Regions from separate parts of the Modestobacter sp. I12A-02662 genome, predicted to be linked through region 3. Evidence: predicted binding sites of a transcription regulator. Region 3 holds the regulator's gene; each other region holds the start of a gene.
The links. Region 3 encodes LexA, which represses DNA repair genes until DNA is damaged. Its sites were predicted from a motif close to TCGAACANNTGTTCGA; they were not measured.
Positions count from the first base shown of each region.

Region 1: HL189_RS08295 (DUF6504 family protein) is a predicted target of LexA. The motif match lies at 1,811-1,826, and genes of this name have one in related genera.
Region 2: HL189_RS01300 (DUF222 domain-containing protein) is a predicted target of LexA. The motif match lies at 1,695-1,710, and genes of this name have one in related genera.

Region 1 is NZ_JABGDE010000005.1:150,769-154,036, forward strand. Features, by position in the region: gene HL189_RS08280 (phytoene desaturase family protein) at 1-457, opposite strand, end outside; gene HL189_RS08285 (GNAT family N-acetyltransferase) at 481-1,074, opposite strand; gene HL189_RS08290 (YbaK/EbsC family protein) at 1,071-1,604, opposite strand; gene HL189_RS08295 (DUF6504 family protein) at 1,942-2,268, shown strand; gene HL189_RS08300 (SAV_6107 family HEPN domain-containing protein) at 2,268-2,765, shown strand; gene HL189_RS08305 (DNA polymerase III subunit alpha) at 2,762-3,268, shown strand, end outside.
Region 2 is NZ_JABGDE010000002.1:190,289-193,556, forward strand. Features, by position in the region: gene HL189_RS01290 (sensor histidine kinase) at 1-894, shown strand, start outside; gene HL189_RS01295 (response regulator) at 975-1,610, shown strand; gene HL189_RS01300 (DUF222 domain-containing protein) at 1,728-2,954, shown strand; gene HL189_RS01305 (ornithine cyclodeaminase family protein) at 3,085-3,268, shown strand, end outside.
Region 3 is NZ_JABGDE010000010.1:148,634-151,901, reverse strand. Features, by position in the region: gene HL189_RS16185 (phosphatase PAP2 family protein) at 1-80, shown strand, start outside; gene HL189_RS16180 (hypothetical protein) at 52-1,113, shown strand; gene lexA (transcriptional repressor LexA) at 1,141-1,950, opposite strand; gene HL189_RS16170 (LysM peptidoglycan-binding domain-containing protein) at 2,483-2,704, shown strand; gene nrdR (transcriptional regulator NrdR) at 3,068-3,268, shown strand, end outside.

The sequences.
Region 1 (3,268 bases), on a different contig from region 3:
GGACGACGGCGGCGCTGCGCGGACCCCACACCTGCACGAACCGCCGGTAGGCGCGGGCGTCGGCCTCTCCGCAGGCGGCCGCGATGGAGGCGCAGGTGGCGTCCAGGTCGACGGAGAAGACCAGCGGGCGGCCGTCGGGACCGGGATCGCCGGGGCGCGGGGCGGGCGCGAACCCCCACGGGTCGCAGTCGACGTAGCGCAGGCCGAACCGCTCGAGCTCCAGTTCCTCGACCACGCCGCTGTGCCGGATGATCACGTGCGCGCTGGAGCCCCGGTCGACCCGGACCCCGGGCCACCGCTCGACGGTGGAGACGGCGCCGCCGAGCACCTCGTCGCGCTCCACGACCTCCACCCGCAGCCCCGCCCGGGCCAGGTGGCAGGCGGCGACCAGCCCGTTGTGGCCGGCACCGACGACGACCGCGTCGACCGCGTCGACCCCGGAAGCCCCGGAGGTCATGGAGGTCATGGAGGTCCCGGGGGTCACGGGTTCCGCGGGGACGAGAGGAGCGGCAGGCGGGCACCGAGGATCGCGAACGGGCGCGCGTCCCCGGGGAAGTGGTAGCCGCGGGCCAGGTCGACGAAGCCGTCGGCGTGGTACAGCCGGAACGCCTTGGTGTCGGTGTCCGGGGTGCTGAGCAGCGCCACCGGGGCCGGCACGCCCTCGACCAGGGCGTGCAGCAGCTGCCGGCCGATCCCGCGGCTCTGGTGCTCGGGCAGCACGTGCAGCTCGCAGACCTCGAACGCGCCGGGCAGCCACTGCTTCGCCGTCCGCCGGTCCATGGCGTTGCGCACCTGGTCGTGCCACCACTGGCCGGGGGCGACCAGGTAGCCGTAGCCGAAGCCGACCAGCCGCTCCCCCTCCGCGCCGTCCTCCCGAGCGGTCTCGGTGAACGCGCCGACGGCACGGAAGCCCGCCCGCTCGGTGTGCTGGACGGCGTAGCCGTACCGGCCGGCGACGACCGACTCGCCGTAGCCCATCGCCGCGCCGTAGATGGCCAGCACCTCGTGCAGGTGGTCGCGCACCCACCCGGTGGGCAGCTCGACCACCCGGGTGGCCGGGGCGGTGCCGGTCATCGACCGGCCGCCTCGTCCGGCGGTGTGGCCGGCGTGACGGCCGGGCCCGGACCCACCTCGGCCGGGGTGCCGCCGGTGAGCCGCAGGAGCTCGTCGTAGGTGGTGGGGAAGACGGTGTGCGGGTGCCCGGCTGCGGCCCAGACCTGCGGGTGCCGGGCCAGCTCGACGTCGACGAGGGTGCCGATCGGTGCGGGGTGCCCGACCGGGGCGACCCCGCCGATGGCCTGGCCGGTGTGCTCCCGGACGAACGCCGGGGTCGCCCGGCGGACCTCGGGCACACCGAGCAGCGTGGCGATCAGCTCCTCGTCGACCCGGTGGGCGCCGCTGGTCAGCACCAGCAGCGGCTGGCCGACGGCCTCGAACACCAGGCTGTTGGCGATCGCGCCCGCCTCGACACCGAGCTGGGCGGCTGCGGCGGCGGCGGTGCGGGCGCTGTCGGGCAGCGCGCGCACCTCACCGGCGGCACCGGCGGCGCGCAACTGCCGCACGACCTCGGCGACCCGGGGGTGCAGGGTCTCCGCTCCGGTCATGCCGGCGATCCTGCCACCGGCGCCGGACGGCCGCGCCACCCGGGACCGCCGGGGCCCGCCGGCCGCGGTCCGCGAGAACGGTCGGTGGTCCGTGGTGTGCTGCGGTGCGCAGGCCGCAGGCTGCGTGCAGTCGCTGCAACGACACGGATCCCGACACGCGCCGTCGGCTTGACGCTGTCGGTGGGGTCCGGTCTACTCATGGGTGTTCGAACACGTGTTCGAACACCGGGGGCGCCGTTCCCCGGCCCGGTCGCCGTGCACTTCCCGCATGCGCGCTTCCCCACCGGGTCGGGCGGACGGGGTCGCCGGTGGGGGCGAGGAGTGCGGGAGTCGTGTCATGAGCCGGGTGCTCGTCGGGGCCGAGGGTCGCGTCGGTGAAGAGGTGCAGGTCGAGCAGGGGTCGGCGGGGCCGGCCCAGTTCTGGCGCGGGCAGTCCCGCTACGTCGTCGGGGAGCTGCTCGACTCCTGGGTCGAGACCGCGCCGTGGTGGCAGGCCGACAGCGCCGAGCGGCGCGGGGCCTCGGCCGACCTGGTCGCCACCCGGCAGGTGTGGCGGGTGGAGGCGGTGCGGGCCGGCCGGTCGCGGATGAGCTTCGCCGGGGTGTTCGACCTGTCCTGGGAGCCGACGGCCAACCAGTGGCTGCTCGTCCGGGTGCACGACTGATGGGCGCCGTCCGCGCCCTCGCCGCCCAGGGCCAGCTCCCGTTGCCCCCGCCGATGCCGGCCGCCGCCGCCCAGTTGCTCGGCCAGGCGCACCGCGGCCTGGCCGAGGCCGCCGCCGAGCCCCAGGCGAACTGGCGCTACGCCGGTGCCCACCTGGCCGCCCTCCGCGGCGCCGCCGCGGTGCTGGCGGCCCGTACCCGCCCGGAGCCGGCGCGGCGCCGGCCGCGCAGCGCCTGGGTGCTCATCACCGAGGTGGCCCCCGAGCTCGGGGAGTGGGCGGTCTTCTTCGCCGCGAACGCGCCCAAGCGGGCCGCGGCCGAGGCCGGGCTGTCCTCCGCGGTCACCGACCGGGAGGCCGACGACCTGGTGCGCGACGTGGGGGCCTTCCTCACCGCGGTCGAGACGACGGTCAGCCGGCCCGCGCCCGCCCCGGCGGCACCGGTGCGCCTGCGGTCGATGGACGGCGGCAAGCGCCGTCCGTCGGGCCGCACACCGTGAGCGACCCGTTCGTCCACCTGCACGCTGCCTCCGGCTACTCGATGCGTCACGGCGCCAACCACCCGGCCGACCTGGTCGCCCGGGCCGCCGAGCACGGCATGGGGGCGCTCGCGCTGACCGACCGCGACGGCCTCTACGGCGCGGTCAAGTTCGCGCTGGCCTGCCGGTCGGCGGGGATCCGGCCGCTGTTCGGCGTCGACCTCGCCGTCGACCCGGTCGCCGGAGGTGAGCCGGGCGAGCAGCAGCTGGGCGGGCGCATCTCCTCGGCCGCGCTGCACCGGGCCGCGCACCCGTCCGGGCGCCGGGTGCCGGCCCGGGGCGGCGCCAGCGTCGACCCGCGGCTGCCGCGGGTCACCTTCCTGGCCCGCGACGGCGCCGGCTGGCGCTCGCTGTGCCGGCTCACCAGCGCCACCCACCTCGGGGGCACCCGCGGCGAGCCGGTCAGCTCGCTGCGGGTGGCCGGTGAGCACGCCGCCGGGCTGCTCGCCCTGCTGGGCCCGCAG
Region 2 (3,268 bases), on a different contig from region 3:
TTCTCGCAGGTGTGGTTCCTCGTCGACAGCGTGCTTGCGGGGGTGGCGTGGACGCTGGTGCTCGGTGTCGCGGGCACGGTCGGGCCGCTGGTGCGCTGGAGCCAGGGGACCGAGCCGCTGTCCGGCCCGACGCAGACCCTGGTCGGGCTGGGCTTCAGCCTCGCGATGGGGATCTGGGTCACCCGGGTTCTGGAGCAGAGCCGGCAGCGCGCCGAGCTGATCCGCGAGCTGGAGGAGACCCGGGCGGAGCTGGCCGCGGCGCACCACGAGCAGGGCATCGTCGCCGAGCGGGAGCGCTGGGCGCGGGAGGTGCACGACACCCTGGCGCAGGGCTACACGAGCATCGTCGTCCTCGCGCAGACCGCGGCCGTGCAGCTGCCGGACGATCCAGCGGCCGCCGCGGAGCGGATCGCGCTCATCGAGGAGGTCGCCCGGGAGAACCTGGCCGAGGCGCGGGCGATGGTCGCGGCGTTCTCGCCGGTGGCGCTCGACTCGTCGACGCTGGTGGAAGCCCTGCGGCGGCTGGCCGACCGGTTCGGCCGGGAGACCGGGATCGCCACCCGGGTCGACCTGGCCGCGCTCGACGGGGACGCCGGGCTCACCTCCAACGAGGAGGTCGTGCTGCTGCGCGGGGCGCAGGAGGCGTTGGCCAACGTCCGCCGCCACGCGGCGGCGCGGTCGGTGGTGCTGCGGGTCAGCCGGGTCGGAGCGGGGGAGTCGGGACAGGTGTCGGTGCAGGTGGAGGACGACGGGGTGGGCTTCGACCCGGCGGCCGCGAGCGGGCTGGGGCTGGCCGGGCTGCGCGACCGGGCCGAGGAGGTCGGCGGTGCGGTGGACGTCGCCTCGGTGCCGGGTGGGGGGACCCGGGTGACGGTGCGGGTGCCGGTCCGGTGACCACCCGCGAAGGTGACGGTCGAGCGAGCATCGCAGGGAGCGCCAGCGACCGAGGAGCGGAACGAGATCGGAACCGAGCCATGACCCGGGTGCTGGTGGTGGACGACCACCCGGTCGTGCGCGGGGGGCTGGTCGGCTGGCTGGCGGCCCAGCCGGACATCGAGGTGGTGGGGGAGGCCGACGACGGCCTGGCGGCGCTGGCGGCGGTCGCCGAGCACCAGCCGGACGTCGTCCTCATGGACCTGCGCATGCCCCGGATGGACGGCGTGACGGCGACGGGCCGCATCGCCGCCGCGCACCCCGCCGTCCGCGTCCTGGTGCTCACCACGTACGACACCGACGCCGACATCGTGCGGGCCGTCGAGGCCGGCGCGACCGGCTACCTGCTCAAGGACACGCCCCTGCCGCAGCTCGCCGACGCCGTGCGCGCGGCCGCCCGCGGCGAGACGGTGCTCGCGTCGCCGGTGGCGGCCAAGCTGCTGTCGCGGATGCGCGCGCCGGCGGCCGAGGCGCCGACCGCGCGCGAGCTCGAGGTGTTGGGTGGGGTGGCCCGCGGGCTGACCAACGCGGAGATCGGCCGGGAGCTGTTCATCGGCGAGGCGACGGTCAAGACGCACCTGCTGCGGGTGTTCGCGAAGCTCGGTGTCGACGACCGGACGCGGGCCGTGCTGGTCGCGGTGGAGCGCGGTCTGCTGCCCGGTCCCGGCTCGTCCTGACCGCTGTCAACCCGCTGTCGCAATCTGTGGAACCCGGTTTGACCTGGGGATTCATGCTGCGGTGACTCTTCCGGACCGATACACTCGAACATAGGTTCGAATGGATCGGGAGGCGTCGTGGGCGAGTTGCAGTCGGGCCTGGACGCGCTGGCGGAGGAGGACCCGTCGGCGCTGCCCGCACCCCAGCAGCTGGAGCGGGTCGCGAGCCTGCTGGCAGACTGCAACCGGCTCGACGCCCAGCTGACCCGCGCGGTGCGGGCCTGCGACCGGTCCGGCGCGGCCGAGTGCGACGGGATCAAGACCATGCAGGCCTGGCTGCGCGGGCACGGCCGGCTGTCCCCGGCCGCCGCTGCGCGGTTGGTCCGGTCCGGGCGGGCGCTGGAGCACCTGCCGGCGGTCGCGGCGGCGTTCGCCGAGGGTGCGGTGACCGCCGAGCAGGTCGCCGTGATCGCCCCGGCCGTCTCCGACGAGGCGCTGGCCGCCGCGGCCGCCCAGGACGTCGACCTCGGTGAGGTCGACGCCGCGCTCGCGACCGTGGCCGCGACGCAGCCGTTCCAGCGGCTGGGTGAGGTGGTGCACCGCTACCTCGATGCCCTGGAGCCCGACGGGCCCGAGCCGGACCCGACCGAGGGCCGGCGGCTGACCATCGCCAAGCACGCCGACGGCAGCATCACCGGCCGGTTCGACCTCGACGCCGTGGGAGGGGAGAAGGTGCAGGCGGCCCTGGAGTCCATCGTGCAGGCGAGCCGGCCCAAGGGCGACATGCGCACCTGCGCACAGCAGCAGGCCGACGCCCTGGTCCAACTGTGCGACAACGCCCTCGCGCAGGGTGACCTGCCGTTCCTGCGGACGGTGAAGCCGCACGTGGTCGTCACCATCGACGACGAGGACCTCGCCGACACCACCAGCACCGGCCGGGGCACGGCCGAGACCGGGTTCGGCGCGCGGATCTCCGCCGCCCGCACCCGCTGGCTGGCCTGCGACGGCATCATCTCCCGGATGGTCATCGACCCCGACGGGCTGCCCCTGGACGTCGGCCGGGAGAAACGGGTCGTCCCCCCGCACATCCGCCGGGCCGTCGAGCGGCGGGACCGGCACTGCGTGTTCGCCGGCTGCTACGCCCCTACCCACTGGTGCGACGTCCATCACCGGCTCGAATGGATCAACGGCGGCCGTACGTCGCTGGAGAACTCCGCGCTGCTGTGCGAGCGGCACCACACCAAGGTCCACCGCGGCTTCCGGGTTGAACGCGACGACACCGCGCCACCGGGCCACCGATGGCGCACCTACCGCCCCGACGGCACCGAGATCCTCATCGGCCCGTCGCTCCGCTCAGCGGCGTAGGCCTGGCTGACCGCACCGGAACTCGCGCCCTGGTGTGGCAGGGTGCCGGCGTGCCGCCGTCCACCCTCCCCATGACCGACTACCACGCCGACGGTGAGCCTCTCCGCATGGTCGTCGGACTCGTGCTGCGGTGAGGTTCCTCGACGCGGACGCCGTCGCCGCGCTCGGCCCGGCCGCAGCCGTCCAGGCGACCACCGACGCGCTCCGCGGCGGGCTCGACCCCGCCACCGACCCGCCCCGGACGACGGTCGGTCTCTGGCAGGGGCAGTTCCTCCTCATGCCCTCGGAGACGGCGGGCGCGGCCGGCGTGAAGG
Region 3 (3,268 bases):
TCTTGGGCGTGGTTCACGCACTGGACGCAACCCTGCTGTCACGCTGGGTTCGTGCCCGCGCCGGCCGAGCCCCCGCCTGACCGCGCCGCGCGCCGGCTGCGGTCCGGCGGCGCGGCGTTCGCCGTGCCGTTCGTCCTGCTGCTGAGCCCGGCGCCGGCGCTCGCGGACACCACGGCGTCCGCTCCCTTCGGTGCAGCTGTCACCCGCTGCGAGATCACCGATCCGCGACTGCCGGAGCTGTCCGGCCTCGCCGGCGCCGGCGAGTCGATGCTGGCCATGAACGACGGCGGGGAGCGGGCGCAGGTGTTCGTGCTCGACGGCGCGTGCGCCGTCGGTGACGTGCGCTCGGGTGCGGTCGACCCGTACGACCCCGAGGACCTGGCGCTGGGTGCGGACGGCACGCTCTGGGTGGCCGACACCGGTGACAACGCGCAGAACCGGGAGACGGTCGCGCTCATCAGCCTGCGCACCGACGGCTCGAGCACCCTGACCCGGCTGACCTACCCCGACGGGCCGCACGACGCCGAGGCGCTGCTCCTGGCCCCCGACGGCACGCCCTACCTGGTCACCAAGGAGGTCCTCGGTGCCAGCGGGGTCTACCGGCCGGACGGGCCGCTCACCGACGGGGCCACGCTGGGGATGACGAAGGTGCTGCAGCTCGGGCTGACCCTCACCGGGACCCCGGGCGGCCCGGTCGGCCGGGCGGGCCAGCTGATGGTGACCGGGGGAGCGGTGTCCGCGGACGGGCAGCGGGTCGCCCTGCGCACCTACACCGACGCCTACGTCTGGCCGTTGTCCGGCTCCGACGTCGCCGGCGCGCTCGCGGGGGAGCCCGTGCGCGTGGCACTGCCGGACTCGCCGCAGGGGGAGGCGATCGCCTTCGCCGCGAACAACCGGGACCTCCTCCTCGCGGGGGAGGGGCTGCCGTCCCCGGTGACCCTGGTCCCGGCCGGCGCGGATACTGCTCCGACGGCGGCCGGCCCCCGGTCGTCGGCCGCTCCCGTGGCGGGCCTGGTGCGCGACGTGTCGCCGTGGACGGCCGGCGTCATCGCCGCGGTGGTCGCGACCGTGCTCGTCTGGCTCGGGGGGAAGCTGCGCCGCCGCAGGGAGTGACCCGCGGCGGCGCGCTCCTCCTGGCGATCAGATGCGGCGCAGGACGCTGACCACGCGGCCGAGCACGGTCGCGTCGTCGCCGGGGATGGGCTCGTACGCCGCGTTGTGCGGCAGCAGCCAGACGTGGCCGTCGCGGCGCTTGTAGGTCTTGACCGTCGCCTCGCCGTCGATCATCGCGGCCACGATCTCGCCGTTCTCGGCGGTGGGCTGCTGGCGCACGACGACCCAGTCCCCGTCGCAGATCGCCGCGTCGACCATCGAGTCGCCGGCCACCTTGAGCATGAACAGGGTGCCCTCCCCGACCAGCTCGCGGGGCAGCGGGAAGACGTCCTCGACCGCCTGCTCGGCCAGCACCGGACCACCGGCGGCGATGCGCCCGACCAGGGGCACGTAGGTGGCGGCCGGCGGAGCCGCCTCGTCGCCGCCGGACGTGCCCGCCGCGGCGCCCGGTCCGTCGGCGCCCAGCGCGGCGGCGTTGTCGCCGGGGAGGCGGACGTCGAGCGCGCGCGGCCGGTTCGGGTCGCGGCGCAGCCAGCCCTTGCGCTGCAGCACCGACAGCTGGTGGGCGACCGAGGAGGCGGAGGACAGCCCCACCGCCTCACCGATCTCACGGACCGAGGGCGGGTAGCCGCGCCGCTCGATCGAGTCGCGGATGACCTCCAGGACGCGGCGCTGGCGCTGGGTGAGCCCGTCGCCGGCCTCGGCCCGGTCGGGGAACGCGCGGACGGCGCCGCCGGGCTCCGCGGACCCGGCCGCGGCACCGTTCGCCGGCCCGGCGGCCCGCTTGCGGCGTGCGGGACCGGCTCTGCCGTCCGTCGAGCGGTTGTCGACCGCCATGACCCCTCCTCGTCCGGCTGCGGCCCGCGCAGCTCCCCGGCGACGGCCCGGCCGCTCGGTGCGCGGGCGGGCTGCGTCGTCTCGATCGCACCCGAACGGTAGCGCCATCGGCGGTCGTGTTCAAACACGTGTTCGAAGGAGCGCCGTGTCGGCGCGTTCCCGTCGGTGCCGTGCGGTAGACATCCGCCAGCGTTCGATTCGAACACCCGTTCGATCACGCTCGCCCCGACCGAGGAGTTGGCTAATGGTCACCGTGCAGCGCAGTGTCGTCCCGCCGTCGCCCGTGCAGGCGTACGCCAGGCAGCCCTCCGCCGGTGCGCCGGGGCCCGGGCGCCGCGCCGTGCGTCCCGCCGGTCGCGCCGTGCGTCCCGCCGGTGCGGCCGGAGGGCGGGGCGTCCGCTGCGGAGGCTGTGCCGCCGGTCGTCCGGCACCGCGTGGCGCCGGCCCTGAGTCGTGGGACCGCCCGCCCCTGCGGCTGACCCGGCGCGGGCGGCGGGTCGTCGCGGGGCTCTCCATCGCGATCGGGCTGGCCGTGGCCGTGGCGACGGCGACGGTCGTCGCCGCCGAGCCGGGTCCCGCGCTGCGGCTGGCCGGCGGGCACACGGTGGTCGTGGAACCCGGGGACACCCTCTGGGCCATCGCCGTGGTCGTGGAGCCGGAGCAGGACCCGCGGGCGGTGGTCGACGCGATCCGTGACCTCAACGGGCTCGGCGGGGTCGCGCTCGAGCCGGGGCAGGTCCTGCACCTCCCCTGAGCGTGGCCCCGGCCGGCCTCGGCAGGGCCGGGTGGAGCGGTGGACGGCATGGAGCGGTGGACGGCGCCTGCCGCGCCGTGTGCGGCGGTTGGGACGGGCGTCGCCCGATGGGTCCGATGGGACGGCTGCGCGACACGCCTCGTCCGAGCTTGCGTACCCGTGGGGCCGGGCATACGGTTCCAACACAACATGTTGTGGTTACACGGACGAAGTTCGTCCACAACCGCTCCACACGTTCTCCCCGCGGCGTCCACCGGATGTCCCCGGGTGGGTCCACAGGACGGGTCCACCGGCCCGTTCGCAGACAGTGCCAGAAGCTCGCCCGCCAGCCGGCGTGACACCCGCGAGAGGAGATGAGTCGACGTGCGTTGCCCCTTCTGCCACAACCCGGACAGTCGTGTCGTCGACTCCCGGGAGACCGACGAGGGCGTCACCACCCGCCGCCGCCGGTCCTGCCCCGGCTGTGGCCGGCGGTTCACCACCGTCGAGGAGGCGGTGCTGGCCGTCGTGAAGCGCAGCGGCGTGACCGAGCCGTTCAACCGCACCAAGGTGATGGCCGGGGTG